2 regions of the Paenibacillus sp. 2TAB23 genome follow, and region 1 is predicted to be linked to the other one. Evidence: riboswitches for the same ligand, from Rfam matches in the RefSeq annotation. Region 1 holds a riboswitch; the other holds the start of a gene.

Evidence for each region. A riboswitch is a leader RNA that binds a small molecule or an ion and turns the genes downstream of it on or off. The one in region 1 is predicted to bind ZMP and ZTP.
Region 2: another riboswitch for ZMP and ZTP. It lies ahead of AB4Z29_RS10995 (bifunctional 5,10-methylenetetrahydrofolate dehydrogenase/5,10-methenyltetrahydrofolate cyclohydrolase); the one in region 1 lies ahead of rpiB (ribose 5-phosphate isomerase B).

What each region holds. Positions count from the first base shown of each region.
Region 1 covers NZ_JBFRGD010000017.1:153,271-167,414, reverse strand. The annotation lists gene spoIIR (stage II sporulation protein R) at 1-729, shown strand, start outside; gene AB4Z29_RS22495 (L-threonylcarbamoyladenylate synthase) at 853-1,914, shown strand; gene AB4Z29_RS22490 (manganese efflux pump MntP) at 2,012-2,572, shown strand; gene AB4Z29_RS22485 (low molecular weight protein arginine phosphatase) at 2,615-3,193, shown strand; ZMP/ZTP riboswitch at 3,265-3,346, shown strand; gene rpiB (ribose 5-phosphate isomerase B) at 3,445-3,903, shown strand; gene AB4Z29_RS22475 (TIGR01440 family protein) at 3,919-4,527, shown strand; gene glyA (serine hydroxymethyltransferase) at 4,604-5,851, shown strand; gene AB4Z29_RS22465 (peptide ABC transporter substrate-binding protein) at 6,594-8,279, shown strand; gene AB4Z29_RS22460 (ABC transporter permease) at 8,411-9,343, shown strand; gene AB4Z29_RS22455 (ABC transporter permease) at 9,340-10,266, shown strand; gene AB4Z29_RS22450 (ABC transporter ATP-binding protein) at 10,280-11,278, shown strand; gene AB4Z29_RS22445 (ABC transporter ATP-binding protein) at 11,275-12,237, shown strand; gene AB4Z29_RS22440 (hypothetical protein) at 12,520-13,611, shown strand; gene upp (uracil phosphoribosyltransferase) at 13,795-14,144, shown strand, end outside.
Region 2 covers NZ_JBFRGD010000006.1:5,799-23,258, reverse strand. The annotation lists gene AB4Z29_RS11060 (response regulator) at 1-1,152, shown strand, start outside; gene AB4Z29_RS11055 (ABC transporter substrate-binding protein) at 1,303-2,661, shown strand; gene AB4Z29_RS11050 (carbohydrate ABC transporter permease) at 2,746-3,612, shown strand; gene AB4Z29_RS11045 (carbohydrate ABC transporter permease) at 3,609-4,439, shown strand; gene AB4Z29_RS11040 (iron-siderophore ABC transporter substrate-binding protein) at 4,755-5,831, shown strand; gene AB4Z29_RS11035 (FecCD family ABC transporter permease) at 5,824-6,864, shown strand; gene AB4Z29_RS11030 (FecCD family ABC transporter permease) at 6,861-7,892, shown strand; gene AB4Z29_RS11025 (ABC transporter ATP-binding protein) at 7,892-8,695, shown strand; gene AB4Z29_RS11020 (AraC family transcriptional regulator) at 8,929-9,840, opposite strand; gene AB4Z29_RS11015 (phytanoyl-CoA dioxygenase family protein) at 9,970-10,806, shown strand; gene AB4Z29_RS11010 (ketopantoate reductase family protein) at 11,310-12,224, opposite strand; gene AB4Z29_RS11005 (TetR/AcrR family transcriptional regulator) at 12,386-12,976, shown strand; gene AB4Z29_RS11000 (VanZ family protein) at 13,159-14,097, shown strand; ZMP/ZTP riboswitch at 14,261-14,339, shown strand; gene AB4Z29_RS10995 (bifunctional 5,10-methylenetetrahydrofolate dehydrogenase/5,10-methenyltetrahydrofolate cyclohydrolase) at 14,395-15,243, shown strand; gene AB4Z29_RS10990 (hypothetical protein) at 15,440-15,997, shown strand; gene AB4Z29_RS10985 (GrpB family protein) at 16,171-16,329, shown strand; gene AB4Z29_RS10980 (DUF4085 family protein) at 16,486-17,142, shown strand; gene AB4Z29_RS10975 (cell wall hydrolase) at 17,459-17,460, shown strand, end outside.

The DNA of each region.
Region 1 (14,144 bases):
GTTGAGGAATCCGCAGCTTCCAAATCGGTGGCGGCTAACAAATATTCATACCGCAAATCCTATGGTTTTATCGTATTTGCTATCATTCTATTAATTATGAGCTGGGAAGCCCAGCAAATGGACGCAGCGGTCGCGGGCGGCCAAATTCCGCAGGAAGCGATCCGTCTTCGCATATTAGCCAATTCCGATCGTCCGGCTGACCAAGTCGTCAAGCGCCTGGTACGCGATGAAATCGTGAAAGCAATGAGCAGCTGGGCAACGGGTCCTCAAACCATAGAGGAAGCTCGCCAGTCTATTCTGGACCATATGCCTGAAATCGAACGCATCACAGCTAATGTTTTGCAAAGCCGGGGCTTTGCATACGGCGCTTCAGCCGAATTAGGCATCGTGCCCTTCCCAACTAAAATGTACGGCAATGAGGTTTATCCCGCTGGCGACTACGAAGCGCTCCGAATTACGCTTGGCGAGGGCGGCGGCCAAAACTGGTGGTGCGTGCTGTTCCCGCCGCTATGCTTCATCGATGCGGCGAGCGGCGAAGCTGCTGCGTCGGCATCTGTAGATGGTCAAGCTCAGACAACTGCGCTTCAAGCGGACGATGCGTCAGTATCGGCAGCCGCACTTGATCAAGAAGAGGATAAATCATCAAGCGGCGAGGCGCCTGAAGCGAAATTTTTCTTGCTAGAGATGATACAGTCGTTTATTAATTGGATCAAATCATTGTTCGCATAAGAAGCGGCAGCGGCGCCTTGTTAGCTAAGACGCCGCTGCCGTTTCTGCTTGTTTTAGGATGCATGTGCTATAATAACGGAAGCATGATTCATTTAATTTAAGAGCAAGGATTGAAGGATAGAGATGATAACAACGAATGTGTGGAGCGTGGAGCAGCTCCCTGATGAAAAGCTCGGGCCCGAGCTTGCGGCAGCCGCCGCGCAACTGAGGGACGGCGGTCTTATCGCTTTCCCGACAGAGACGGTATATGGGCTAGGAGCGGATGCAAGAAGCTCCTCTGCTGTGGGCCGCATATTCAGCGCAAAGGGACGTCCATCGGATAACCCGTTAATTGTGCATATCGCAAACCGGCAGCAGCTGGACGAGCTTGTGCTTCCGTATCCGCAGCTAGCTTCGGCTTTGATGGACAGCTTCTGGCCGGGACCGCTGACGATCGTGCTGCCGGCACGACCCGATGTGCTGTCGCCGCTCGTTACTGCAGGACTGGCCTCGGTAGGCATCCGCATCCCGGACCACAGGGCGGCTCTAACGCTCCTCGAGCTGGCTGGCTGCCCGGTTGCCGCGCCAAGCGCGAATCGCTCCGGAAGGCCAAGTCCGACGCTGGCACGGCATGTGCTGGAGGACTTGGATGGCCGCATTGATGGGCTTGTGGATGATGGGGCTACAGGCGTCGGCCTGGAATCAACCGTCGTCGAGTTGGTTGGTGAACAAATGATCCGCATCTTGCGTCCAGGCGGCATAACGCTGGAAGCGCTGCGGATAGCGGCACCGTATGCAACCATCGACAGCGCTTCGCTAGAGGAACCGGAGTCGGCTCCTCGATCGCCCGGAATGAAGTATACGCATTATGCGCCGCAGGGTGAGCTGATCCTTGTCCAAGGCGCTCCGGATGCGGTGACTGCGTATATACATCGGCAGGTCGAGCGGGCTGCCAGCAGCGGCGAGACGACCGGCGTTCTGGCATTCGAAGAGCGGTTGCAAGGTTATAAGGCTGACCGCGTATTATCGTTAGGCAGCGAAGCCGAGCTGGCAACAGCGGCTCATCGCCTATACGCGGCGCTCCGCGCGTTCGACGAAGGCGGCGTGCAGCGCATATGGTCGGAGAGCAGCGGCGAACAAGGGATTGGGGCTGCCCTGATGAACCGTCTGGCAAAGGCTGCAGGTAATCGAGTCGTTCGCGTATAGCCTGGATTTGGAATAGGTAATGCTCAAAGTAGTATGTTTGTCCTTATGTCCGCATATGTTTGGTATAGAAAACAGGCGGACATGGGGGAGATAGACTTTGGTTGAGGCACAATTGCAAGCTGGTCAGCTGCTGACACTGCTCATTATTGCATTAGCGCTTGGGCTGGACGCTTTTTCGCTCGGACTGGGAATCGGTCTGAAGGGAATTCGGCTGCGTGATATTTTAAAGCTGGGCGTCGTTATTGCGCTGTTCCATGTTATAATGCCGCTTGCCGGCATATATACGGGACAATATGTAGGTGTTCTGCTTGGATCTGTAGCCACTACCGCGGCTGGCGTATTGCTGGTGCTGCTCGGCGGGCATATGATATACAGCTCACTGCGGGGAGATGCGGTGCAATCCTTCGATCACAAATCGTTGTGGGGATTGCTGGTGCTCTCGCTAAGCGTCAGCATCGATTCGTTCTCTGTTGGTATTACGCTAGGCATGTTCGCGGCCAACATGTGGACGACCGTACTGATGATCGGCGTACTGGGCGGTCTTATGTCCGTGTGCGGTCTATTGCTTGGCCGTAAGGTCAGCGGGAACCTTGGGGAATATGGCGAGGCAATCGGCGGCGGCATTTTGTTTGTTTTCGGCATTTTATTTATTTTCTAATGGCTAGGCAGCTTGAATTGAGGGTGAAAAGGAGTTGGCAGTGTGAAACGTATATTGTTTGTTTGTACCGGCAATACGTGCCGCTCTCCGATGGCGGAGGCTATGCTGCGCCGTATGGCTGCTCTGAGAGGCATTACAGTAGCTGTTCGCTCAGCGGGCATATCGACGATTGACGGCTTGCCTGTGTCGGCGAATGCGGTAGAAACGCTAAGACAGCGTGATATCGACCATAAGAGTACCTCACTGGCACTGACAGGCGAGGCTGTCGGCTGGGCCGACATTATTTTGACCATGACGTCCAACCACAAACGGGGCTTGCTGCAATGGTATCCCGAAGCGGTTGATAAGACTTATACGCTGAAGGAGTATGCGAATCGCGATGCGCAGGTGCTTGCTGATATCGAAGAGCTGGAGCGGCTGTATTCGGAGATGCATATGAAGCAGGCGTTAGGCCAGCAGCTTACATCGCAGGAGAGAAGCCGGCTGCTAGAGCTTGAACGCAAAATTCCAAGCTTCGACATCGTGGATCCATTTGGCGGCTCATTATCTATTTATAACAGCAGTGCAAACGAAATCGAAGATGCGCTCGTGAAGCTTCTGGACAAGCTTTCCAAAAGATAATTCCGCGGATGCAACCCGTATTATAGATTGATTTTTGCAGCCGTATCAGCTATTATGAAAAGACAATATACGGTTTCCGATGTAACTGGCGACGGAAGTGGGCTAACCACGGTGGAGCATCGGAATATACGGCCGGTCGCCTGGGCAAAGAGCAGCATGCTAATTAGCATGTCTTGCTCTTTTTTCGTCTTTTTCTGCAAAAATAGGTATACTAGCACTGTAATGTTTCATTCCGAAGGAGGTCTTTTACGTTGAAAATTGCTATTGGTGCCGATCATGCGGGCTATCGCTTGAAGGATGAGGTTGTCCCTTTTCTTCAGTCGCTTGGCCATGAAATTGAAGATGTCGGTTGCAGCTGCGACCAATCGGTTGATTACCCGGACTATGCATTACCCGTATGTGACCTAGTTACGAGCGGCAAAGCGGAGCGCGGTATACTGATTTGCGGAACGGGAATTGGCATGTCCATTGCGGCCAACAAAGTACGCGGCATCCGCTGCGCGCTTGTCAATGACATGTTCTCAGCCAAAGCAACACGGGAGCATAACGATACGAACGTATTGGCGCTTGGCGAACGCGTTATTGGCCCTGGCATTGCGCTTGAGATTATTCGAATATGGCTGGATACACCGTTCTCGAATGGTGAGCGCCATGTTGGAAGAGTAAACAAAGTGATGGAAATCGAAAAACAGACTATCAGCCAGTCCTAATTGGGGGCCATCGCGATGAGCATACAAGAACATGCACAGCTTGAAGTCATTGCCCAGCAGGTAGAAACGATTGTGCGCGAGCTGGCGGCTGCAGGGAATTTAGGAATGAGTCAGCTGCTGGTTATCGGTGTAAGTACTAGTGAAGTGCTCGGCGAGCGGATTGGCACGGCAGGCACAGTCGAGACAGCTGCGCAAATATTTGCCGGCGTGGAAGCTGCAAGAGCCGAGCTTGGTTTCATTCCGGTGTACCAGTGCTGCGAACATTTGAACCGTGCGCTTGTGATAGACCGTGCTGCTGCTGACCGTTATGGCTTGGAGATTGTCGGGGCGGTACCGGTGCCCAAAGCTGGCGGATCTATGGCGGCATACGCCTACCGCAGCTTACAGGAGCCGTGCCTTGTCGAAACTGTACAAGCACATGCGGGCATCGATATTGGAGATACATTCATCGGGATGCATTTGAAGCGGGTAGCCGTTCCGGTCCGTCCGTCCATTCGAAGCATCGGGGAAGCCCATGTGACGATGGCGGTTACGCGGCCCAAGCTGATCGGGGGCTCGCGAGCTGTGTATGAGCAGCCTGCTGATGCCATAACGGCTGAGCAATCTGCCGGCACATGTGATTAACGAGCATGTGCCGAGCGTGAACTTATTGAATAAACCATTTTAAATAGAGCTGTCTAATTTGAGGAGGAATATCGAAATGGAAAATTTGCGCAAACAAGATCCGGAAGTATTGAAAGCATTAGGCCTTGAGCTTACTCGTCAACGTGACAACATCGAGCTTATCGCTTCTGAGAACATTGTCAGTGAAGCGGTTTTGGAAGCGATGGGAAGCGTGCTAACGAATAAATATGCAGAAGGCTACCCAAACAAGCGTTTCTACGGCGGCTGCGAGCATGTTGATATCGTAGAAGATATTGCGCGCAACCGTGCCAAAGAATTGTTCGGTGCTGAGCATGCGAACGTTCAGCCTCACTCCGGCGCCCAAGCAAACATGGCAGTTTACCTTGCAGCCTTGCAGCCTGGCGATACGGTTCTCGGGATGAACCTGGCTCACGGCGGACATTTGACGCATGGCAGCCCGGTTAACGCATCCGGCTTGCTTTACAACTTCGTGGCATACGGCGTGCAAGAAGATTCCTTCACGATCGATTATGAAGAAGTGCGCAAGCTTGCTTTCAAACACCGTCCTCGCTTGATCGTAGCAGGCGCTAGTGCTTACCCGCGTACGATTGATTTCGAGAAACTAGGTAAAATCGCTAACGACGTAGGCGCATTGTTCATGGTCGATATGGCACATATTGCCGGTTTGGTTGCTGCGGGTCTTCACCCGAGCCCAGTACCTCATGCGCATTTCGTAACAACGACTACACACAAAACGCTTCGCGGACCGCGCGGCGGTATGATTCTTTGCCGTCAGCCTTGGGCAGCGGCTATCGACAAAGCTGTTTTCCCTGGTTCGCAAGGCGGTCCGTTGATGCATATCATCGCTGCCAAAGCCGTTGCGTTCGGAGAGGCGCTTAAGCCTGAATTCAAGCAATATGCAACACAAGTTGTCAAAAACGCAAAAGTGCTTTCTGAAGAGCTTGTTGCAAAAGGCTTCAACATTGTTTCTGGCGGAACAGACAACCACTTGATGCTGCTTGACACTCGCAGCCTGAATATTACAGGTAAAGTTGCTGAGCATGTACTTGATGAGGTGGGCATTACGGTTAACAAAAACGCGATCCCATTTGATCCGACAAGCCCGTTCGTTACTTCAGGCATTCGCATCGGTACGCCGGCAGCAACAGCTCGCGGTATGGAAGAGAATGCAATGAAAGTGATCGCAGAAGTTATCGCTCTTGTGCTCAACAGCCCGGAAGATCAAGAGGTTCTAGCCAAAGCCCGCGGCTTGGTCCGTGATTTGACTGCTCAATATCCGCTATATCCTGGTATGACTTACTAATTCATTGCTTCAGGATTGTTTCAGAAGACCTATTCGGTGTTTATACACGAATAGGTCTTTTTTGTATGCAGCGATGCATAAAACATTTAGCGTTATAAAATACTATGTCGAGTAGAAAGCCGTATTAGTATAAAAAGACGTCGTTAGACATGAATTTTAGTAAAACTGAAAATTCAGATAGTAATCATGCCATTAGAAATACGGAATTTACACGATCTAATAAATATAAAATACCACAATATTATTTTGGTTTTTACTCGAAAAGAATTCAATAATCCAATTAATAATAATTAAAAATGGAAATTAAAAGAAGATTAAATGTTTTGTGTATTTCTTTAAATTTGAACTATTTTTGGTAATTATTACTTGTAACTGCTTCAAAGCGTTAAAGTAACAGAATAATTAACTGAATAAACGCTGTACAGCATTAAAGTAACAGATTAATTAATTGAATAAACGCGTCAAAGTGCTAAAGTATAGCTGTTTAAAGTCATTTAATACATGAATTTACAGCTTACATATTGTTGATAAATAATTAACATGGATGTATAGTGAAAATTATTAGTAAATATCAATCTCTATGTTTGGATGGGAAGAGTGTATAACATTAGCTCAAGTTCGATATGCGCATTTGGACTGGACAAGCCTTTAAGCCGGTTTTAAATGTTTGTATATAAGGCGAGTAAGGTGGACGATACTACCCACTACTGAACGAGGTAGAGAAAAAAACGGGAGGGTAATTATGAGAACTAGAAAGTCTGCTTTTTCATTTATCGCTGCTTTACTCATTCTTGCTATTATCGCGGTAGGCTGTACGCCGAAAGAAGAGACCGGCAATAACGGCGCAACCAACAACGGAACTAGCAACAACGGAGGAGCGGGCGAAACAACTGACGCTAAGGTATTCAGAATGAATATCCACTCCGAGCCTTCAACGCTTGATCCTGCACTAATGGAAGACAACGTATCCGGTACACTCGCAACAGGTATTTACGAAGGTTTGACTCGCAAGAACGAAAACGGCGAATCCGTCCCAGCTACTGCTGAGAAATGGGTACAGTCGGAAGATGGCCTAACTTACACATTCACGATTCGCAAAGACGCGAAGTGGAGCAACGGTGACCCTGTCACTGCTAATGATTATGAATTCTCTTGGAAACGCGCGCTTGATCCTGCTACCGGTTCAACATACGCTTACCAATTCTATTACATTGTTGGCGCACAAGATTACAACGAAGGCAAAACTACGAATGCTGATGCTGTAGGCATCAAAGCAATTGACGCTCAAACACTTGAAGTGAAATTGGCGGCGCCTACGCCTTATTTCTTGAGCCTGACTTCTTTCTACGTATACAACCCGGTTCACCAATCCGTCAAAGACAACGAAGCTTGGGCTGCGGATGCTAAGACAATCATTGGTAACGGTCCTTTCAAAATGAGCGAATGGCAGCACAACACGTCCATCAAGCTTGTTAAAAACGACAACTATTATGACAAAGACCAAGTGAAATTTGCAGGCGTTGACTTCACAATGATCGCTGACTCTGCAACTGAGCTTGCTAACTATGAAACGGACAAGCTTGATTACACAGGCAAACCAACTGGTGAAATTCCTGCTGAGCAAATCCCGGTTCTAAAAGAATCGAAAAAGGATGAGATCGTTACAAAAGGAATCGCAAGCTCGTACTACTACATGTTCAACACAGAGGAAGTTCCTTTCAACAACGTAAAAGTGCGCAAAGCGCTTGCAATGGCGATTGACCGCCAAGCGATCGTAGAGAGCGTAACAATGGCCGGCGAGGTTCCTTCCTTCGGATTCGTGCCACCGGGCATTATCGGCGTGAAAGAAGACTACCGTAATGAAGTGAAAGACGATTTCTTCACAGAGGATGTTGAAGAGGCGAAAAAATTGCTTGCAGAAGGTCTTGCCGAGCTTAAGCTTGCTAAGTTCCCAGAAGCAACATTGACATTCAACACAAGCGACGGCCACAAAAAGATTGCTGAAGCAATCGTTGAAATGTGGCGTCAAAACCTTGGTATCGTGGTAGGTGCCAAAAACGAAGAGTTCTCCGTATTGCTGAAAAACCGTACGGCGATGAACTACCAAATTTCCCGCGCAGGCTGGGGAGCTGACTACAATGACCCGATGACGTACATGGATATGTTCGTTACGGGCGGCGGTCAGAACAATACAGGTTTTGCATCTCCTGAATACGATGCTTTGATCAAAAAAGCATATGCAAGCGGCGACCAAGCTGAACGTATTGAAGCGATGAAAGAAGCAGAAAAAATCCTTATGGATCAAATGCCTATCATGCCGATCTACTACTACAGCAACGTTTACATGCTGAAACCAGGCTTCAAAAACATTTTCTTGGATTACAAAGGTGACATCGACTACACAAGAGGTTATTACGAAGCCCAATAGTCATCCTTCATTTACCTGAAGGTAGGGATATATGCGGAGAGTCCGCATATATCCCTTTCTTATTGACTTATTCAGACTCTAGCACATAGTAATTCCTCTTGTTTATATTCTGTAAGGAGGTGTCCAAAGCGTTGATTAAATATGTATTCAAGAAGTTTGTGTCGATGTTTGTGTCGTTGTTTGTCCTTGCCACAGCTACTTTTTTTCTCATGAAAATCATTCCGGGCGATCCCTTTGTAAGGGAGAAAGCCATACCGGAAAAAATTAGAGAGCATCTATTTGCCATGTACGGACTTGATCAGCCTCTCTGGAAGCAATATTTGATGTATTTGAACAATCTGCTGCACGGCGACTTGGGAATGTCGATGAAGCAGCAATATATGTCGGTATCCCGGATCATCAAGGAAAGCTTTATTTATTCTGCTCAAATTGGACTGTTTGCCGTATTCGTTTCCTTGGCGGTAGGTCTTATCTTAGGTATTATTGCCGCACTCAATCATCGCAAATGGCTGGATAGCGTAACGATTATCATTGCGGTACTCGGGGTATCCATTCCCAACTTTCTTGCCGCGTCTATTCTGCAGTATGTGTTCGGCAGCAAGCTGCAATGGCTTAGTGTATCCGGTCTCAATGACCCAACGGATTTCATTATGCCGGTTCTAGCGCTTTCTTTCCTTCCGGCGGCATTCATTGCGCGTCTGACACGCTCAACGATGCTGGAGGTGCTGTCTGCAGATTACATTAAGACCGCCCGTGCCAAAGGCTTAAGCGGCCGCGTCATCTTGGTGCGTCATGCGCTTCGCAATGCGATCTTGCCGGTCGTTACGTATATCGGACCAATGACTGCGAACATCATTACCGGTTCTGTCGTTGTCGAGCAAATTTTCGGTATCGGCGGCATCGGCAAATATTTCGTACAAAGCATCACTAACCGCGACTACACGCTCATAATGGGGCTTACTTTATTTTATGGCATTATCCTAATGGCTGCGCGGTTTCTGACTGACATTGCCTACGGTTTTGTCGATCCTCGTATTAAGCTTTCAAGAGGAGGGGGCAAATGATGAAAGACAACGCCTTTACACCGGACCAATTCGCCAAGCTCAATAAGGACGAGAAGCATACGGAGGTTGTCGTTCGCGAGAGCATCTCCGCCTGGAAGGATGCTTGGCTGCGGCTGTGCTCGAATAAGATGGCGATGGCCAGCCTTGTTATATTAGTTATCGTTTCTCTAATGGCCATCTTTGGGCCGATTATTTCGGAACAGGATTTCCAAACGAATCACTTGAAAGAAAAGAACCTTGGACCGAACGGGACCTATTGGTTCGGTACAGACGACCTTGGGCGCGACCTCTTTACGCGCACCTGGATGGGAGCAGGCATATCCTTGCAGGTTGGCCTATATGCGGCGCTTGCAGATTTGATTCTCGGCGTCATTATCGGCGGAATCATGGGCTATTTCGGCGGTCGCGTAGACGAGATTTTGAACCGCTTCTGTGAAATTATTTACTCGATTCCAAGCATGCTTATCATTATCCTGCTTATCGTTATCTTTAAGCCAAGCATGCTTACGATAGTCGTAGCACTCAGTATTACGGGTTGGGTAAGCATGGCATGGATTGTTCGAGGGCAAATCATGCAGCTCAAAAACCAAGAGTATGTCATGGCTGCTCAGGCGCTCGGTGCTAGTACGGGGCGGATTCTGTTCCGTCACCTTATTCCGAACGCGATGGGGCCTATTATAGTAACGCTAACACTTACTGTTCCTAGTGCGATATTTGCTGAAGCCTTTCTTAGCTTCCTCGGCCTAGGGGTACAATCTCCGGCTGCATCTTTGGGTACGATGATCAACGATGCGCTCAAAGCGTTTACGCTTTATCCGTGGAGAATGATTTTCCCGGCTGCGGTCATCAGTATTACAATGCTTTGCTTTAATATTTTTGGCGACGGTCTAAGAGATGCGCTTGATCCGAAAATGAAAAAGTAGGAGGTGGACAAGGATGGAGAAATTACTTGAAGTAAAAAACCTTCGTGTGAATTTTAAAGTTCGCGGCGGGATCGTGAAGGCGGTTCGCGGCGTTAACTTTCATGTAAATAAAGGCGAGGCAGTAGCAATCGTTGGGGAATCCGGCTGCGGCAAGAGCGTTACCGCTCAGTCGCTTATGCGCCTGATTCCATCTCCTCCGGCAGAGACTAGCGGCTCGATTATGTTTAAGGATAAAGAAATTTTGAGCATGACAAGTGGTCAAATGGAGAATATCCGCGGGAAAGAAATGGGGATGATCTTCCAGGATCCGATGACCTCGCTTAACCCTACGCTGACTATCGGCCGCCAGATAACGGAGGGCTTGATCAAGCATCAAGGCATTAGCGGAACGAAAGCGACGGAGCGCGCGATCGAAATGTTGAATTTGGTTGGCATTCCTAATGCATCGTCACGCGTTAACCAGTATCCGCATCAGTTCTCAGGCGGTATGCGCCAGCGGGCAATGATCGCGATTGCACTCGCCTGCAACCCGTCGCTGCTGATTGCGGATGAGCCGACTACTGCGCTCGATGTGACGATTCAAGCTCAAATTATGCGAGTGATGAAGGACCTGCAGCAAAAACTTGGCACTTCTATTATTCTTATAACTCATGACCTCGGCGTAGTAGCCGATATGTGTGATCGCGTTATCGTTATGTATGCCGGCAAAGTAGTAGAGACCGGCACGAAATGGGAAATATTCAAAAACCCTAAGCATCCTTACACAAGAGGGCTTCTTCGGTCGCTTCCGCGTCTCGATCAGAAGAAGGAAGAGCCGCTTGTTCCGATATATGGCATGCCGCCGGATTTGATTAAACCGCCAGCGGGCTGCAGCTTCTGCGCGCGCTGCGATGATGCAATGAAGGTATGCGTCGACAATGATCCTGAGCTGCTCCCGGTAGACGGCAATGAATCGCATGCATCGGCATGCTGGCTTGCACACCCTTACGCAAATCGGGAGGTGTCCGTATGAGCGCGCCATTAATTGAGATAAACAATTTGCGCAAGTTTTTCAATCTGGGCGGGGGTGCAACTCTCCGCGCAGTGAATGAGATAAGCTTCTCCATCCAAAAAGGAGAAACCGTTGGTGTTGTAGGCGAGTCCGGCTGCGGGAAATCAACGGCCGGCCGTACAATCATGAGGCTGTATGAGCCGACAAGCGGCGGCGTAACCTTTGACGGGCAAGACATCTACAAGCTTAAAGGTGCCGGTCTAAAAGCACTGCGCCGCGATATGCAGATGATTTTTCAGGATCCGTACGCTTCATTGAATCCGCGTATGACGGTCATGGATATTATCGGCGAGGCTCTGGATATCCACAAGCTGGTAGCGAGCAAGAAAGAACGCAAGCATCGCGTGGAGAACCTGCTCGATGTAGTCGGCCTTAATCCGGACCATGCGACTCGTTATCCGCATGAGTTCTCCGGAGGCCAGCGTCAGCGTATCGGCATCGCTCGTGCGCTGGCGGTCGATCCGCGGTTCATTATCGCGGATGAGCCGATCTCAGCGCTTGACGTATCGATTCAAGCGCAGGTCGTCAATCTGATGCAGGATTTGCAGCGCAAAATGGGTCTTACCTATTTGTTCATTGCGCATGACCTGTCTATGGTTAAACACATCAGTGACCGCGTCGCGGTTATGTATTTGGGTAAAATCGTCGAGCTGGCGGAAAGCAGCGAGCTCTACGCGAGCCCGGCGCATCCTTATACACGGGCGCTGTTGTCGGCAATTCCGATTCCGGATCCCGAAGTGGAGGAGAACCGTGAGCGGATTGTATTGACTGGCGATTTGCCAAGCCCGATCAATCCGCCGTCTGGCTGCCAGTTCCATACGCGCTGCCCGATCGCGACCGATAAGTGCAAGGTGGACGAGCCTGCGCTGCTTGAAGTGAGAAAAGGACATTTTGCCGCATGTCATTATGCATCTGTGTAAGATATGCACAGGCTAAAGAGTGGCTTTTGAATAATTGATTGAAAAAGATAGAGGTTAGAGCAGCTCGAATGAGCTGTTTTAACCTCTTTTTCGAGTTATACACAGTTGTGTCAACAGGTTGTGGATAAATGTGGACAAGTTGGGGATATATCTGTGCATAGTTTTTTAAATAAGAAGCATATGAAGGCATTGAATACTTTATATGAAATTAGAGCGTTGTAAGCCTGAGAGGGTTCGAATGTGTTAATATATGGGTACGACAAAAATGCTTAGGAGGCTGAAATGGCTCTATTTGCCGTGATCTTATTCATTGTAGTAGCACTATTCCTTCTTATGCGAGTAATCGTAAGAGCGAATATTTCGATGATGCGAAGTCAATCGTTCCGCGGAGGCAGAGCCTTCATCGGTAGAACGAACGTCTTCGCGCCTTGGCCGAGCGCCGAGCCGCCTGATGCTCTAGGCGTGCCTTACGGCCATCCTGCGAGAACGGCTGCAGAGCGTCTGGAAGCATCGCTGACTTTGTTTTTCGAGAGTCGCGTAAAGGATCGTGTGTTAAAGGAATCTCCGAGAATGTCAGATAAAGAGTGGGCGTGGACTTGGTTCGAGCTTAAGCGCTACTTCTTAATGTGCGGGATCATGCGAAACGTGCCGATGTACAGCCGGCAAGTAGACGCGGTGTGGCATGAAATGCTTATGTTCACGAGAGAGTACGAGGAGTTCTGCACAGGCTTCTGCGGCGAGATGATTCATCACGCTCCGCATGCGCCGGGCGCATTGCCGCAGCCGGGCGAGCGGGCGATGTTCGATTGGCTGTATGGCGAGCTGTTTGCGCAGGCACCTGCTAGCGGCAGGCTTTGGGGGGCTTTCTATCGGACCCGGATGCCGGAACATAAGCTTGATGAGATTAAGGAGTTTAGCAAGGATACGCTCCGCGCGCAGTGGTTTAATGCGAAGGCAGCTTCCCGGTTTGCAGACCTGAGCAGCACTGTGGATTATTTAATCGATCGGGCTAAGGCAGAAATGGATGATGCAGGCAGCGGCCGTAAAGAGGCGAGAAACGACAGCGGTTATGGTTACGACCCTATCCTTGGCGCGACAGGCTTGCTTTCGGGCATGCTCATCTATCATTCGATGACGAATCCGAATGACTTTGTGCAGCAAATGGATCAGGTACAAAATGAGGAGCAGCGAAAAGCAAACGGCAGCGGCGACTCGACTTACGCATGCAGCGGCTCCTCGGACGACGGCAGGGATCATTCCGGCGGAGATGACGGCGGTGGCTCTGGCGGCGGTGATTCCTCCTGCGGCAACGGCGGAGACAGCGGCGGCTCGTCTTGCGGCTCCTCCTGCGGCGGCGGCTGCAGCAGCAGTTAATTGCGAAGCACATTAGATCTTAAGAGGCCGGCACCTAGCTCATGCAGAGGCGCCGGCCTCTATTTGCGCGTCTGCAAAACACAAGATGCAACGACTTGTTTACAATGCTATAATATACGGGATTGTGTCAGGGCTTACATCGACTAGAACAATAACAACAATGTACGGGAGGAATACCGCTCCATGAGCAAATTAATCATTTGCGACCATCCGTTAATTCAGCACAAGCTGACTTTTATTCGGAATAAAGAGACGAATACAAAAGATTTTCGGGAATTGGTTGATGAAGTAGCCACATTAATGTCATACGAAATTACGAGAGAAATTCCGCTTGATACGATCAAAGTACAGACGCCGGTTGCTGAGACGGATGCCAAGGTCGTCTCGGGAAGAATGCTGGGACTCGTTCCTATTCTGCGTGCCGGACTCGGCATGGTGGACGGCATACTGAAGCTAATCCCATCCGCGAAAGTAGGCCATATCGGTCTCGCCCGCGACCACGAGACGCTGCAGCCGAAGGAATACTATATTAA
Region 2 (17,460 bases), on a different contig from region 1:
CAAGAAAAATTTACCGAACGGCAGCAAACGCTTGCGATTAAACGAAGATGGGATGACACCCAGCTTGAGCTGCTTGAAAAATCGATTCTGGATTTGCTGCTTATCGGGGATGAAGCCATGCCTAAGTGGGCGGATTTTTACGGCGAGGATGCAAAGAAAGTGACCGGTGTGACCGTTATTGCGTATTCCGGCCATTTCATGCTGTCGAAGCATGAAGATTATGATGCCATCAACATTCGATATGGACAAGAAAAGCTGATCGTAGTATTCCATTTTGGAGCTCCAGCGGGGCAAATCTGGGATAAGCTTGAATATGAATTCGACCAAACGCATACGTCTATGGGAATCGGGAGCACATACAAGGCACCAGGGAAAGCAGCTGACAGCTACAAGGAAGCCATTCGTGCTCTACGATCGGCAACTCTGCTTGATACAACGGGCATCGTACGGTTCGATGAGCTCGGAGTGACGATGACGGTACCCAAAGGGATCTTGGAGTGGGAGGAGTCAATGATCCTGAGCATAAGGGCCGGCAATAAGGCTGGAATTATGGAACAGATTGAGCAATTCATTCGTTGGGTGCAGCTAGAAAAACCAGACCCCGAGATTGTGGAAAGAGAAATGCTGAAGTTTATTTATAGGGCATTGCAAGCAGCAAAAGAATCGGGCTTGAACCATAAAGCTGATGAATTTCAAAGCCGTTACATGCCTCATTTGGAAATTCAGCACGCGGCTGTGAGAGGCCAGGTCTTGCAATGGTTTCGCGATCAAATGCATACCATTGCTGATCTTTCGATTGAATCACGCGAGAAAACAAAACATTCGACAGTAAATCAGGCTCGCGTTTTTATTGAACAGAATCTGCATAGAGATTTGTCTCTGCAAGAGGTAGCTGACTATGTAGGATTGAATGCGACTTACTTAAGTGTGCTATTCAAAGACGTAGTCGGAGAATCTTATATTAAATTTCTGACTCGTTGCCGGATGGAGAAAGCTAAAACATGGCTCTTACGAGGAATGAAAGTGAACGAAGTGAGCGATAAGGTCGGTTATCATACGTATAGGCATTTTTCAGAGGTGTTCAAAAAGTCTACTGGTCTAACGCCAGGACAATATAAAGAGGAAAGAGGGAATCAAGGGAATCATCCGTGATTCCCTCTTTTCGCGAAATCCAAAAAAAACGGACGCGAAACTATAAAATGAAGCAGTGCAAGTAGTGTCCGCTACCGGTTTATAATGAAAGCACAGGGGGACCGGGCCCTTCAGCTCCAATCATAATGAATGTTCAGGGGGATTAATAAAATGCCGAAAACAAGAAAAATGCTCGCTATGCTCTCATGCATCGTCTTATGTTTAAGTATGCTGGCCGCATGCGGTAAATCGAATACGGATATCAATAATACGGCTGCAACAGCAAACGAGAACGCTTCAAGCGCTACCAATGAAGCCATAGACAAGAAAGTGACGATCTCGCTTCTCACAGATAACACGCAGGACGCCGTTGATACGGCAAAAGCAATCATTGAAGCATTCCAAGTGAAATATCCTAACATAACCGTAGAGCATGAGACACGCCCAAGCGGTGGGGAAGGCGATAGCTTCGTAAAAACAAGACTGTCCACAGGCGATATGAACGATGTGTTCATCTATAATTCCGGCTCGCTCATGCAGGCATTAAACCCGGAGCAGAATTTAGTTGATCTGACGAATGAGCCTTTCATGGCCAATGTGCTTGATTCATTCAAGACTACCGTGTCGTCCAATGGTAAAATTTTTGGGGCACCGGCAGGCGCAGCCATGGGCGGAGGTTGGTTTTACAACAAAAAAGTGTATGCAGACCTTGGTCTTTCCGTTCCCACAACATGGGCGGAGCTGATGGCAAACAGTGAAACAATTAAAGCTGCAGGAATCACGCCAGTCATAGGAACGTACAAGGATGATTGGACCAGCCAGTTGATTCTGCTTGCTGATTACTATAACGTGCAAGCGCAATCACCGACATTCGCAGACGATTACACAGCCAATAAATCAAAATTCGCAAACACGCCAGCTGCTTTGAGAGGATTCGAGAAGCTGCAGGAGGTGTTTGATAAAGGCTATATGAATAAAGACTTTAAAGCTACAACATATGATGCCGGCGTTAAGATGCTGGCGGAAGGCAAAGGGGCGCATTACCCAATGCTGACATTCGCTGTTCCTGTATTCGAACAGAACTATCCAGATGCCATTGATGATATCGGCTTCTTTGCACAGCCTGGCGACAAAGCGGACGAGAACGGCTTGACGATTTGGATGCCCGGGGGAACTTATATTTATAAAAACTCCGAGCACTTGGAAGAAGCGAAGATGCTGGTTGAGTTTATCGCATCCCCGGAGGGTATGGTTGAATGGGCGAAGGCATCAAAACCTACTGGCCCGTATTTAATCAAAAATGCGACCATTCCAGATAATGTGGCACAAGTCGTAAAGGATATGCTGCCATACTTCGACAATAACAAAACGGCTCCAGCTCTAGAATTTGTTTCCCCGATTAAAGGACCAAGCTTGCCGCAAATTACAACAGAGGTTGGGGCAGGGTTTAGACCAGCCAAAGAAGGCGCGGAGCTCTATGACAAGGATGTTGAGAAGCAAGCACAGCAGCTTGGACTTGAAGGCTGGTAACGTTAATATTCCTTTATAATTGTACAAATTCGGCCCTGTGAATGATACAGGGCCGATTTACTGGAAGGAACAGGAGGAGACATAATGAACAAGGTGTGGAAAAGGAATTATTCATATACCTTTCTTTTGCCCGGAGCCATCATCTATTTTATTATTTTTTTGCTGCCTACCATAATGTCATTCTTCTTCAGCATGACGAGATGGACATTACTAGATTATGAATTTATCGGTTTTGATAATTTTGTTACCTTTTTCGAGGAGCCATCCTTGACGATTGGCTTTAAGAATACCTTTGTTTATGCGGTGGTGACCTGTGTTCTAAAAGTCACATTGGGACTCTTGCTCGGTGTTTTTTTGACCACGAAAATGAAAGTGAAATCGTATCTTCGATCTGTTGTTTTTTTCCCCACTCTGGTTAGTACGATTGCTATAGGGATTACATTCAGCATGATGATGCATCCGTCAGAGGGTCTGATTAACACGGCTTTAAGCACAGTTGGCATCAACGGGCCCGATTGGCTTGGCGATACGCGCTGGGCGTTATTGTCGGTAGCATTTGTGGATGTTTGGAAGGGCGTAGGCTTCGCAACGGTCATCTATATTGCAGGCATTATGTCTATTCCGGAGGAGTATTACGAGGCGCTGCAAATCGATGGAGGCAACGCTTTTAATAAATTCTGGCATATTATCGTCCCGCTTAGCCGTCCGGCTACTAATTCTGTCATCATATTGGCATTCATAGGCGGCTTGCGGTCGTTTGATCTGATCTGGGCGATGACCAAAGGCGGTCCAGGCTTCACTACGGATGTGCTTGCGTCGGTCATCTACAAGCAATATCAAGGCGGTTTTTACGGACTAGCCACAGCAGGCAACGTTATCTTATTTCTAGTTGTAACCATATTGGTATATCCGCTGACTTCATTTTTAAATCGAAAAGAGGTTGACCTATGAACCGGAGATTTCGAAGCTTCAGCGTTGAAGCGGCCGCCGTTATTTTATCAGTCGCAATCTTCTGGGTCCCCTTCTATTTCATCATTGTCAATGCGATGAAGGATGCCAAGGAGGCCTCGCTTCTGAATCTTTCGTGGCCTTCCGTCAATCATATTTGGGATAATGTATCGCAAGTCATCTCTGCCCGGGATTATATGCTGATGCGTGCATTCTATAATAGTACGCTTCTTACCGTGTTATCGATTGTAATATTAGTTGTGGTCTGTGCGATGACAGGGTTCGTGCTGCAGCGCAGAAGGGATAAAGCGACGCCTTGGATCAGCTTTTTCATTCTTGCCGGACTGATCATTCCCCCTGCAATCGTTCCAACGATCTGGGTTTTGGATGGTATCGCATTATACAAAACGCTTGCCGGCATCGTATTCGTTGAGGTTGCTCTAGGTTTCTCTTTTGGCGTATTGCTTTATAGAGGGTTTATGTCGGGTATCCCAAGAGAGATTGACGAAGCGGCAATCATAGACGGGGCTGGCGGCTATCGTTTGTTTTTTCAAATGATTTTCCCGCTGCTTAAGCCAGTCACTGCTACGGTAATTGTCACATCATCGGTTGCTATTTTTAATGATTTTACGAATCCGCTTTATTTCTTCCCTGGATCAAAAAACGCAACGGTGCAATTAACGCTCTATAATTTCACTAGCCAGTTCGTATCGCAATGGAATTTGTTGTTTACGAATATTCTGATCATCACCATTCCGCCGCTGCTCTTGTTTATTTTTTTCAATAAGAAAATTGTAGCCGGGATGACGGCGGGCTCTGTCAAAGGCTAATTAAATACGAAATCTTTTGTGAATGGGCGTTCAATCGCAAAAAACTCCTCCAATAGGCGCGTCGGCGTCAGTTGGAGGAGTTTTTTTAGCAGGTAGGTTCAGAGAGTCAAAGTGAGACTTAGGACAGCCCATTAGCTGCGGGTAGATTCTGGCATATAGGAAACCTGTACAACAGATTAGGCTAAGGAGATGACTGCTTGCCATACGAGATTTGATCGTTTCTACGTTGACAATAGGATAGATAAATATTATAGTGATTGATGTTGATAATCATTATCGACGGAAAACACAACTCAGGATAAGGTAGGTATGTTCATGAAAACCAAAAGTAAGTACTCATTACAAACATTGCTTGTTGCAATTATTCTAGTCATTGCGTTGGTTGGCTGCTCCAGCCAGTCCAATAATTCTACTCCGTCTCCGACAGCAAGCGCCGAAGCGCCAACTACTGAGGCACCAGCCTCTCAAGACGATACGCAATATCCCATCGTAATTAAACATGCGCTGGGCGAAACGGTTATCGAGAGCAAGCCGGAACGAGTAGTCACCATCCAATGGGCGAACCATGACGTTGCTCTCGCGCTAGGTGTTGTTCCTGTCGGATTCTCGGCAGCGAACTATGGTGTTCAAGACGACAGCGGGCTTCTTCCATGGACGGCAGCGAAGCTTAAGGAGCTTAACGAGGCCGAGCCGAATATTTTCCAAGATACGGACGGCTTGGACTTTGAAGCAATCTCAGACGCAAATCCGGATGTTATTCTTGCCGCTTATTCCGGTATCACGCAGGAAGATTACGACACGCTTAGCCAAATCGCTCCGGTCGTTGCTTACCAATCGAAGCCTTGGGCAGCCACATGGCGCGAGCAAGTTCTCTTCTCGGCTGAAGGTATGGGCATGAAGGCGGAAGGCGAACAGCTCATCAAGGATACGGAAGCTCTTGTGAAAGAAGGAGCTGCCAAATATCCTCAAATGCAAGGCAAAAAAGTCGTTTGGGTTAACTTCTCAGCAACAGATATGTCGAAGCTGCACTTGTATACGCCTGCTGACCCGCGCGGCGCATTCTTAATCGAGCTGGGTATGGAATATCCGGAGAGCATCACGAGCCAGATCACGGATCCAACCAGCTATTCCTTGCAATTGAGCGCCGAGAATGCCGAAGCACTGAACGATGCTGATATCATTATTGGCTATGGCGACGAGAGCTTGTATGAAGCGGTGAAGGCAGATTCTCTGCTAGGCAAAATCCCGGCGATTCAAAGAGGTTCTGTCGTGTTCATCGGCAACGGCACGCCACTGGCTGCTTCCGGGAACCCAAACCCGCTCTCCATTGCTTTTACCCTTGATGAATACCTAGCACTAATCGGCGGAGCAATCGACAAACTCAATGAGTAAATCATCGGGTGCGAATACGGGCAGGCTGATATCGCATGTCCCCAATCGTTTCGTTTTAGTGATGGTTCTTTGCCTGGTTTTGCTAGCCTTATGTGTATGCGCTTCGCTGGCTTTCGGTTCCCGGCCTTTAAGATTTCACGAACTGATGGACGGATTATTCCGTCAGGACGTGGACTCTTACACGGCCAACATCGTTCGCAAACGGATTTCCCGCACCGTATTCAGCTTACTCTGCGGAGCAGCGTTAGGCGTATCCGGAGCGCTAATGCAGTCGGTCACTCGGAATCCCATAGCAGATCCTAGCATACTAGGTGTCAATATGGGAGCATCATTGTTCGTGGTATGCGGCATCGCATTCTGGAACATAAGTACTGCGAATCAATATATATGGCTAGCTTTGGCCGGCTCTGCGATTACTGCTGTATTCGTGTTCGGAATCGGCTCAATGGGGCGTGGCGGTGCCACGCCCATTAAGCTTGTTCTGGCAGGAGCAGCCACGAGCGCAGCCCTTGCATCTCTCATTACTGCCATTATGATTCCACGCTCTTACGTCATGGATCAATTTCGATTCTGGCAAGTTGGCAGTGTCGGTTCAGCTAGCTGGAGCGGAATCGGTACGTTCGTCCCTTTCTTACTCGTCGGGCTCTTGATCGGATTTCTCGTGGCTCCGGCACTGAATGCGCTGGCGCTGGGTGATGATACAGCGACCGGGTTAGGCGTTCGGACGGGGAAATTGCGTTTTATCGCAGCGCTTGCAGGCGTGCTGTTATGCGGAGCGACGACTGCGCTGGCAGGGCCAATTGGATTTATCGGGCTATTATCCACTCATGTCATTCGTCTTATCCTTGGACCCGACCTACGGTTTGTCATCCCCATGTCGGCTATTGCAGGAGCAATCATTCTGACCATAGCGGATGTAGGCGGCAGACTGATCGGCAGTCCCGGAGAGCTTGAGGTTGGTGTAGTTACGGCGTTTATCGGAGCACCAATACTAATCATAGTCGCTATGAGATCGAAAGTGCGTTCATTATGACCAATTCTACTATTAAACGAATAAAGGCAGGCCGGCAGCATAGGCGCCGCCGATGGATACTCGTGACCAGCTTACTGGCGGTTCTGGCATGTATACTGTGCTGTACCATGCTGTTGCTTGGCAATACCATCTATCCTGTGCAAGACGTTATTCGGGCATTATCAGGCGAGCAGCTCAAGGGCGTATCCTTCGCAGTCAATACGATCCGTCTGCCGAGAATGCTTGCGGGACTGTTCGCCGGATTCGCTTTCGGCATTGCCGGGTACACGTTCCAGACCATGCTGCGTAACCCCCTTGCTAATCCTAACGTGATCGGCATTACGTCAGGCTCCAGTGTGGCGGCTGTTTTTTGCATCATTATTCTGCAAGCTAGCGGAGCCGTTATTTCCATCGCATCCATCATTGGGGGACTCTCCACAGTCATCTTGATCTATCTATTGTCCAGAGGCAGGTCATTCTCAATAGGCAGGCTCATTCTGGTCGGAATCGGCATACAAGCCATGATCGATTCCGTTATCTCCTATTTGATGCTGGTCAGCGCGGAACAAGATCTTCCCGCGGCGATCCGCTGGCTCACGGGCAGCCTTAATGGCGCACAGATGGATAGATTGCCACCACTAATGATAATCGTAGTGATCTGCACGCCTATCATTATCGTACTTGGCAGGCAGCTGAGCCTATTGGAGCTCGGAGAGCAAGCAGCTACTTCCCTAGGCGTAAATACGGACAAGACCCGAATCGTACTGATTGTGAGCTCTGTCTGCATGATTGCTATCGCAACCGCCACAACGGGGCCAATCGCCTTTGTGTCATTCTTAGCGGGGCCAATTGCGATTCGGTTAGTCGGAATCGGTTTATCGAACATCATTCCAGCGGGGCTAGTGGGTATTAATTTGGTGCTGGCGGCGGATCTCATCGGACAATTCGCTTTCCCGTACAGATTTCCTGTTGGCGTCATTACCGGATTGCTCGGAGCGCCGTATCTCATCTTCTTGTTAATTCGAATGAATAGGAAGGGAGAATTATAATGAAGCCGACACATCACTTCCAAGCCGAACGGATCGTAGCAGGCTATGAGAACAAAACCGTCATCCACGGCGTTGATATCGTCATTCCCAGCCATCAAATAAGCGTCATAATCGGCTCCAACGGGTGCGGCAAGTCCACGCTTCTTAAGACGCTGGCTAGACTGATCAAGCCCGCATCGGGCACCATCACGCTCGACGGCAAGCCGTTAAACAAGATCTCGCCCAAGCAATTGGCACGAGTTGTCGGATTACTCCCTCAATCTCCCATTGTTCCTGAAGGCATTACCGTGACGGATTTGGTTGGACGAGGAAGGTTTCCTCACCAATCCTTGTTCGGCAACTGGACGAACAAGGATTATGCGGCAGTAGCTGAGGCGATGGAGACAATGAAGATCACTGAATTCGCTAATCACAATATCGATGAGCTGTCAGGCGGCCAAAGGCAGCGTGTTTGGATTGCCATGGCACTGGCGCAAGAGACGGATATTCTATTTCTAGATGAGCCTACAACCTTTCTGGATATTACATATCAGGTTGAAATTTTGGATCTGCTCACCGACTTGAACCGCAAACACGGTACCACGATCGTCATGGTGCTCCATGACATTAACTTGTCTGCGCGATATGCTGACCATATTGTCGCTCTGCATGAAGGCAGGCTTGTCGCTGAAGGAACGCCGTCCGAGGTCGTGACAAGTACCCTTGTGAAGGACATTTTCGGGCTGGACTGCACCGTCATAGATGACCCAGTATCAGGTTCGCCCATGGTCGTGCCGAAAGGACGTTATCACGTTAATGTCTAGCACGCTTTTTTGAAGAAGTATCAGATCATTGTCTTCCAAAGAGTACTTTAGTCGCTCGTTTAGTTTATACAAAACGCCTCAATACCAATTCGGTATTGGGGCGTTTTGCATAATAGGAAAATAAAAAATAATAGTGTTATAGGAACCTTTGATCGCAGCTTTGCACATGCGCTGAGTGAACGTTGACCCGCAAGAGGGCATTTTTTTATGTGGTCTTTCTTGTGGGTCAACGTTCAAGTACAACGCCATTCGGAAGGCGTTACGCCCATGAAGCGCTTGAAGACGGTCGCGAAATGCTGGCTGGATTGATAACCTAACCGATAAGAAATGTCCGTTATCTTATCTTGGGATTCCTTAAGCTGGCGGCAGGCGGATCTAATACGAAGACGCTCGACAAAAGTGATAGGCGGCTCCCCCGTATAATCCTGAAAGGTCCGATAGAAATGCGATACGCTGACTCCAGCAAACGCAGCCAATTCATCAACGGTGGGGCGCCACTCCGGTTCTTTCGTCATCTTATCAATTAGCTTGCTATATTGGCTAAGCAAATCTGCAGCGATTGCGGAGGTGCCGCCGCTTGGCTGAATAAAGGCAATGATCAGCTCGAGAATGGCGCTGCGAACAAACGTGCTTTTGAGCGGAGAATCACTCATCAGAGCGGTCTTTAATTTTTTGAAAGTCTCAATGGGCGTTAAACCAATGTTCTTCACACGTGACAATTGCAACATGGCTTGATCTAATTGCCTAATTTCCTCAAGTGGCAGACTTAGCCAATCTCGGATAAGCGGAGCTTTAACAATTAACCACCAAAATTTGCATGGCTCAATGACATTAAAGCCTCCCCGGTGCTTCTCCCCTGGGCGGGTATGAAATAAGTCGCCCGCATGGGTTTCATAGATGCAGCTGTCGAGCTCCCATCTCGCCTTTCCCCGTTCAATGAGGACGAATTCATAGCAGCCAGGGTGATCATGCTCAAAGAGAGGCGATGCTTTACGCAAATCATCGCTTCCGAGCATGACTAGCTCTGATACACCGTGAATAATCGGCTCTTTTTCAATATTAAAAGTCCAACGTGCATGCTGGGATTGAGAGACTTGCCCAGTTTCATGAGCAAGCATTGTAGTTGCTTCTTCATGGGGTTTCATCTATTCATTGTCCTCTCGTTTGTTTCTATTATCATCTATGTTTCTAATCCTACTTCGTGATGACTTGAACGTCAAACTGCGCATTCTTCGGTTAAGATGATGACAACTACAAAAAAGGAGGATTTGTCGATGACATTCAAAACAGAACGACAGTATCGGATTACGCAGAAGGATAAAGAGCATTTTAACCGAGACGGTTATTGGATTAGCCCAAAGCTAATTGATGATGAGCAGATCGAAAGATTGCGGGAGGCGCATGAGCGAATTTGGTCAGGTGATTACGATGGGGACGGCATACCGATGAATGGTTTTCGTCTCAGCGATAATCCAGACGCGCTGCGGAAATTAGATAATGGCTGGTGGATTAACGACGAGGTGAGAAAGGTCGTAACTGATCCTTTTATCGGTGAGTTGTCCGCAGATTTGCTGGAATCGGATGAAATAAGGCTGTGGCATGATCAAGTCATCTACAAACCGGGCATTGGCGACAAACTTTCCGGGGCCGGCAACGTAGGCTGGCATCAGGACTATGGGTACTGGCAATGCTCGGATTCACAAGACATGATTACGGTATGGATCGCGCTTCAGGACACAGATTTGACGAACGGTGGAATGATGACGATTGTCGGCTCTCATAAGTGGGGTCTGATTCCTGACAGCAACTCTTTCTTTAACCAGAACATGGAGGAGTTGAAGGAGAAGTATTCGGGAGGACATGATTGGATAGAGGAGCCATGTATTCTGAAGGCAGGCCAAGCAAGCTTCCATCACGGCCTTACCTTTCACGGTTCCGGGCCTAATCGTACGAATGATCCGCGATTGTCCATTGTAGCTCATGTGATGAAAGGCGGCACCAGCTATAGAGCCGGAATACAACGACATGACAACATTCGATTGCTTGGGCCTCGGCCCAATGATGGCCAGGCGTTTGCGAACGACTACTTTCCGATTCTATTTGAGAGATAGGTGCTGTCCCAATAGCTTTATCCAGGCAAAGTCAGCCAGTCCCCTAACATGTACGAAATAAGGAATAGGGATGTTCCAAAGGGGGAGTGGGGTCCGCTGAAGAAGCAGCTCGCATATCAAAAGGATTTCACTGTCAGAAGAAAACAAGTTCTATATAAGATGAACTAAACATGAGTATGCCGTTAACGCTGCGTGAACAAAGTCATTCTTCCAATCACGGTTGCAGCCAAATGGTTCTGATTCGTTAACTTCATATATAGTTACCATTTGGTCTGCAAAAGCGAAAATTGCATTTCACCAGAACGACTTTATTCTCTCCGCCCGCACAGCTCATTCTTTATTCGACTTATATAGACGGAGAAAATAAAGTTTAGGCTGACCATGCTTCATTAAGCTAACGAGGAACATTAGTTTACAACAATAAAGCGGCAGCAGATCAGAGATCCGCTGCCGTTTTTATTGAAGAAAAACAATATAATAAATTGGGTTTAGCTCAATGTAAATTAAGATGAGGGGTATATTGTGATGTCAGTTTCAAACTTTTTTTGAAACACCTCATCCAATAACATAATTTCGGTTTTTTGGCTGACGGCATGATCCCCAAGTTTTACATCAATTATAAAGTCATTGCTTAGCATCTGTCGGTACCATGTAATGATGTCGCTGTCAGGCAAATCTCCAAGCGTCTTCGTTTCGGGTGGGGTTACTGGAATTCCGTATTGTTCTACAAGACGAATATTTTGTTTAATATCTACGGCTATCTTCCTTAGCACGCTTTCACTTCTTGCTGTCTCTATATCCACCATACCGTCTTTTGTATAGAAATGCTTGTTTACAATAGCCAACGCAGCATGCGAAACATGGAATGCTTGAATGTCATTTTGTATTTCATAATGCAAATCTACCAATTCGAATAGTTTGGCAAGCTCCTTTACTCTTTCAGTTCTCAGTCCATTAATTTCACCGAAAATGGTTCCTTGATGTTTCTCGGAACCGAATTGTGCGTACAGAATACCTTCTTTGATATCTCCACCTGCACCCGGGAATCCTGGAAGTAACCGCTCTCCCACGATTTCAAGCCAGCTGTCGTATTCGATGGTGTTAGTCAAGGTGACAATGGTTTCGCTCTTATTATTTTTAATTGTAGACAGGGCAGATTCGGCCTGATCATATCGTACAGGAACGAAAATGAAATCATAAATGTCGTCGTTATCGAGCTTTTCGATCGTGTTTATCGATATTTTTTTTATGGTTCCATTATGGTTGTATACTAGTCCGTTCCTTTTCAGCGTATCCAGTCTCTTTCCTCGTGCCAGTATAGTGACGTCCAGTCCGTACTGTGCAAATCGGAGCGCATATACACTACCAATCACACCCGCGCCAATGATTAAAAGTCTAATTTGTTTTTTTGTGTTCACTGATGATCCTTCCTTTCAGGTTAATTATCACAGATTGCTTAAGCAACAGCTGTTAGATATGATATTAGTACCGCATTCGTATGAATTCAACCGGCAGATTATCTGGAAAGTTGCATAGGCAACACATTCTGATAATTGATGTTTAATCTGGGGGCAAAGATATGGTAAATCAGCAAGATCCAAGGGTTTTGCGTACACGGCAGTTAATAAGGGAAGCATTCAGAGAATTGCTACGGAGTAAAGGATTTGATTCAATAACCATAAACGATATCGCACAGAGGGCTACCATTAACCGAGCTACCTTCTATGCCCATTACGAAGATAAGTATGCTTTGCTGGAAGAGATCACAGAACAGGCTTTTCGCGAGATGATTCCAAACGAAGTGATGGATGCACTTGAACTTACAGATGAAATATGTGATCAACTGATCTTGCTCACACACCTCTACATCATAGATTTTTATCAGATATGCAGAATGGATTCCAAATCGATGGCTACGATTGTAGATGAAAAAATAAAGAAAATGCTGCAGCAGACGATCCTAAGTATTTTATTGAAAGGGGGTAACTTCTATAGAGCAGACCGTTACCATACAGAGATCATTGCAGCCATGACAGGCTCAGCAATTTATGGTGCAACACTTCATTGGTTAACAGTTGGGAAAATTGATCGGACCGATTTGCTTTTAAACATTGTTCGTCCCTATGTTATGAACGGTCTTAAGCTGTATCCCAACGACTCATCGCAATAAAAAATGGCAGTGGAATAGAAAATCCGCTGCCATTTTTATAGAGCTTTTGTTTAGTTATCTAGAATCGAATAAGGTCGGTGACCTAAAAATACGAACGGGCAGGTTACTAGTGATTATAGTAAAATAGGTTGAGGCAGCAAGTTCAGTTTTTCAGGAAGCACCCCCCGACAAAGGAGTTAACCATGACAAAGCAACGTAAGATTTTTTTTACCATAACCATACTATACACCGCTTTAATTCTTTATTTTATGTTTCTCGCTTTCGATAGAACAGGTGCCGCAGGGCAAACCGCTGGCTACACCTTTATCTTTTTACCTGACAGTTTCTTTAGGTTGCCAACTATATCTGATCTTCTACATCCTATCCTCATGGATTTTGTAGGGATTGGGAACATCATAGCCTTTATCCCTTTTGGAATATTGATTCCATTATTATATCGGATCACTTTTGTTCGATTCATTAGATTGTTCTTTTTGTCAATTATTGTACTGGAAACCGTACAGGCACTTACGTTTCTCGGCAGCTTCGATGTTAACGACGCCATTCTAAACTCATTAGGTGCAGCAGTCGGTTTTGGAGCGTATAATTTGGGTTTTCGTTCAAAACATGGTTGGAGCAATATTATAATAGCAGCCATTTCCTCTGTGCTTCTTTTCGTAGGGGTATGGGGATTGTGTGGGATTGTGGATAAAGCGTTAACTAAAGAAGAAGGACCATTTTTAGCGATAAACGAATTGATGGACAACTCTGGAAACTTATCAACCGGAATAAAACCGAATAGCTTTAAATTAAGCGATCAAGACGTAAACCCCCGCTATAATATGTATGAGGTCGAAAGTGGAAATTTAAAAACGTTCACTTATACGAATAAAGAGGAGATTATTTTCTCCTTAAATTATGGGATACCTGAACAAATGAATTATGATGGCAGAATCCGTGTTTCCGTCAATGGACGCGAGGTATTGACCAGCTCTGGAGAGGATCAACGCCTTTATCCGGAACTGTTTCCGGCGATGTTTGAGATTCCTATCGAGGCGGAGAGTGAGTTCACGATAACCATTGAGGGGAACGAAAAAATATGGGATGTCGGGTATAGGAAGATGATATTTTTTTGGAATTGAGCCCATACATACGATTTAATTAATGGAGAACGATAGTTCAATAAAAACACGGAAGCAGCCGACCACAATGATCGGCTGCTTCATTACGCTAACGGGCAGATGTGCTCAATAACTAATTAATTAATGAAATATTTGTATATAGTTGATATAATTGAGTCATAACTTGACTATGTGTGACTGGCGGAGCATGGGTAACCATGAGGGAGCACATGGATAAATAGCCGTACGCCTGGGCAGAGGTAAGGGGAAATCCCCTTACCTCTTTATGCTTTAATCCAACTAGAAAGGGTTGATAAGATGACAACAGCAAAAATAATATTGGATGGTAATCTTGTTGCGGCTAGCATTAAGGAATCATTGTTGGGCAGAATCAATCGTTTATCTGAAAAAGGTATTGTACCCTGTTTAGCGACCATTTTAGTCGGTGACGACCCGTCATCAGCTACCTATGTACGTATGAAAGGAAATGCATGCAAGCGACTCGGTATTGAATCTATTCGTGTTGTTCTTCCAAAGAATACTTCGACGGATGAATTAATTGAAGCTATAAACAAACTTAATGCTGATCCAAATGTTCATGGAATATTGTTGCAACACCCTGTACCAGAACATATTGACGAAAGAGCAGCATTTGAAGCAATAAGAATTGAAAAGGATGTAGATGGAGTAACAACACTTGGATTTGCTCAAAACGCCTTTGGCTTAGCCGACTTTCCTTCCTGTACGCCAGCAGCAATTGTTGCTATTTTAGACTATTACAAAATTTCTATTGAAGGCAAGCACGCTGTTGTCATTGGGAGAAGCCCAATCCTTGGAAAACCTGTATCCTTAATGCTTTTAAATAGAAATGCAACTGTAACGATGTGTCATTCCAAAACAACTAATTTAGAAGAAATGGTTCGTTTAGGCGATATTGTAGTAGCGGCGGTTGGTAAGCCGAAATTTGTTCATGGTGACTGGATTAAGCCAGGTGCAATTGTATTAGATGCTGGTTACAACGTAGGTAACATCGGGGATGTTGACTATGAATCTTGTATAACAAATGCATCGGCGATTACTCCTGTGCCAGCAGGGGTCGGTCCAGTAACAATAGCAACATTGCTCAAACACACAGTCGAAGCCTCTGAAAAATTAACATTAAATTAGCAACATATCGTTCAACTAACGGAAAACGTTAGCTCAAAGCACCGTGGAGCAGTTGCATTGGCAACTGCTCCATTCTTGCATTACGCTAACGGACAGATTACGTTATTAAAGGAATCTTACAAGAGCCTCCCGAATTAATGAAGTATTCCTTTAGGAAACATGTTGTTATTGAATTATTTAGAGAGAGGTGCAAGCAATGAGTGAATTTACATACGGCAATATTATTCGAACAGTTGATAAACCAAAGCTTGTCGAGAACCTGTCTACAGGTACGCCAACGCTTAAGTTGAGCGAGGAATGGATTGCGTTCTTTACATCAGAAGACGGGGAATTTGTGGCATCGCAGCAACTTAAGACATTATCAGCACATTGTCCGATCTTATACTTTACCAACTTGGAGGATCATGGCTGGGGGTTTGAAATCTTCCATAAAGGAGAGGTCATTTCGAACCTTCAGGTATTTTACGAGTTAATGGATCGTGAGGTCGAAGAATTAATGGAGGAATATGAGGAAGTGGAGTCCTCAGTTTTGGATGGATATATGAAACAAAATCCTCGTCCCGAGGCTTTTAGGGTATTTGGACTGAAGGAAGAGCAGATAAAATCTATTGAAGAACTCCTAGCTGGTAATCTAGCGTTTGATGATGAGGAGTTCGCCGCTGTAGAGAGGTTTAAGGAGTTGCTCGGTATCGAAGAGATGAGCTGGATACGATACGAGCGTACAGTTGACCGAGAAGAGATAGTTTACTGTTAAGATCCGCAAATTGTTCGAGAATACTTCTAAACCACCCTCAAAGAGTAATTCCCTGAGGAGGTTAATTAGATGAACGTTGTGGTTACAGAATACAAAGATAATCGGAAACAGAAGTTTAGTGAGGAATCTCAAAAATCAAAGTATATTTTTGGGGATGCGTTATTACTCGCCATTTGGCGGTAAGGAATTACCTTCGAAAGAATGCCGATGAAGCAAATCGCTATGGAGATTTAAAAGAGAGCTTTGCTAAACAGTTCCATAGGGACATAAAAGCTTATATGTACGGTAAAGATGCGTTTGTTAAAGTGCTTGAAAGAAAAGCGCTGCGCTAGTGCAATCAAACGATTAAAACCTCCCATTAGAAGCAAACATAGATTGAATAGGCCTAATGGGAGGAGAGCATAATGTCACAGACGCTTGGTTTATAAAAGATTTATCGTTTTTTGGTTAATGCAATTTGTCGGCAAAATTGAGATTAGGAGGAAAAAATGAAATATTTCACTAAAGAGTTGTACGAAGAAATGCAGATAAGAGGATATTTAATTTTCCCAGAAACGAAGAAAGATTGGGAAGACGACATTGCTTGGTATGTATCGGAGAATTTGAACTTCGAAGAAATTTGCAGGTGCAACTTGGAGGATAAGAAAGAAGACTTGCTGAAATATCTTCCGGAATTCTTTCATTCCTATATACAAGACGGAACGATTAACTCACAATTTCCTTCAGATGAACTTAGAAAAATGGCTGACCGATGGAAAATGGAGTATGATGAGCGAACGAAAGCAATCGGGGTTACGTACCGTAAATACTACGACTCCATAAAAGGCTCACTACCTGAATATGTTATACAATTGATTGAAAAGTCATTACATGATGCCCAAGTAACTTTGATTGAGATCCCTTCGAAGGACACGTTCATCATGACTTTGAATTGCAGAGGCGGCTATCATTATTTAACGGATGTCAGGCTAACGTTTACGGGAGTAGAGAATATTAAACCTACAAAAATAAGCGCAGGTAGCTGCTGGCTTTATGATGAAGTATACCTTACAGAAACCGGTTTTGAGCTTCATGTGTTATTAGATGGGCCATTAATGGAATTCACCATCTCAGCGGAAAACGTTAGTATCGAGATTATATCGTAATTCATGGTTCAACTATCTTCGAACGTTAGTTCAATACATGATAAAGAAAAGAAGAATCATTTTAGCGAAAATCGTTATCGGACTTTCAAGTTATAGCCTGCTGTCTAAGAAGTTTGAAATGATGCCATTTTTGAAGTTGTTTTTAGCAATATATATGTTGGCATCAGGATTTGCAGAGCTTCATAAAGATGGAAAAAGATTTTTGGAGTGTTTGAGCATTATTGTTTCATATTTGTTTTGCTTCTATACAAGGTCAGAGTAACACATCCGCTTCACCTACAATATGATGAGTCTAGAAATCTAAAGAGGTGAGCCAAT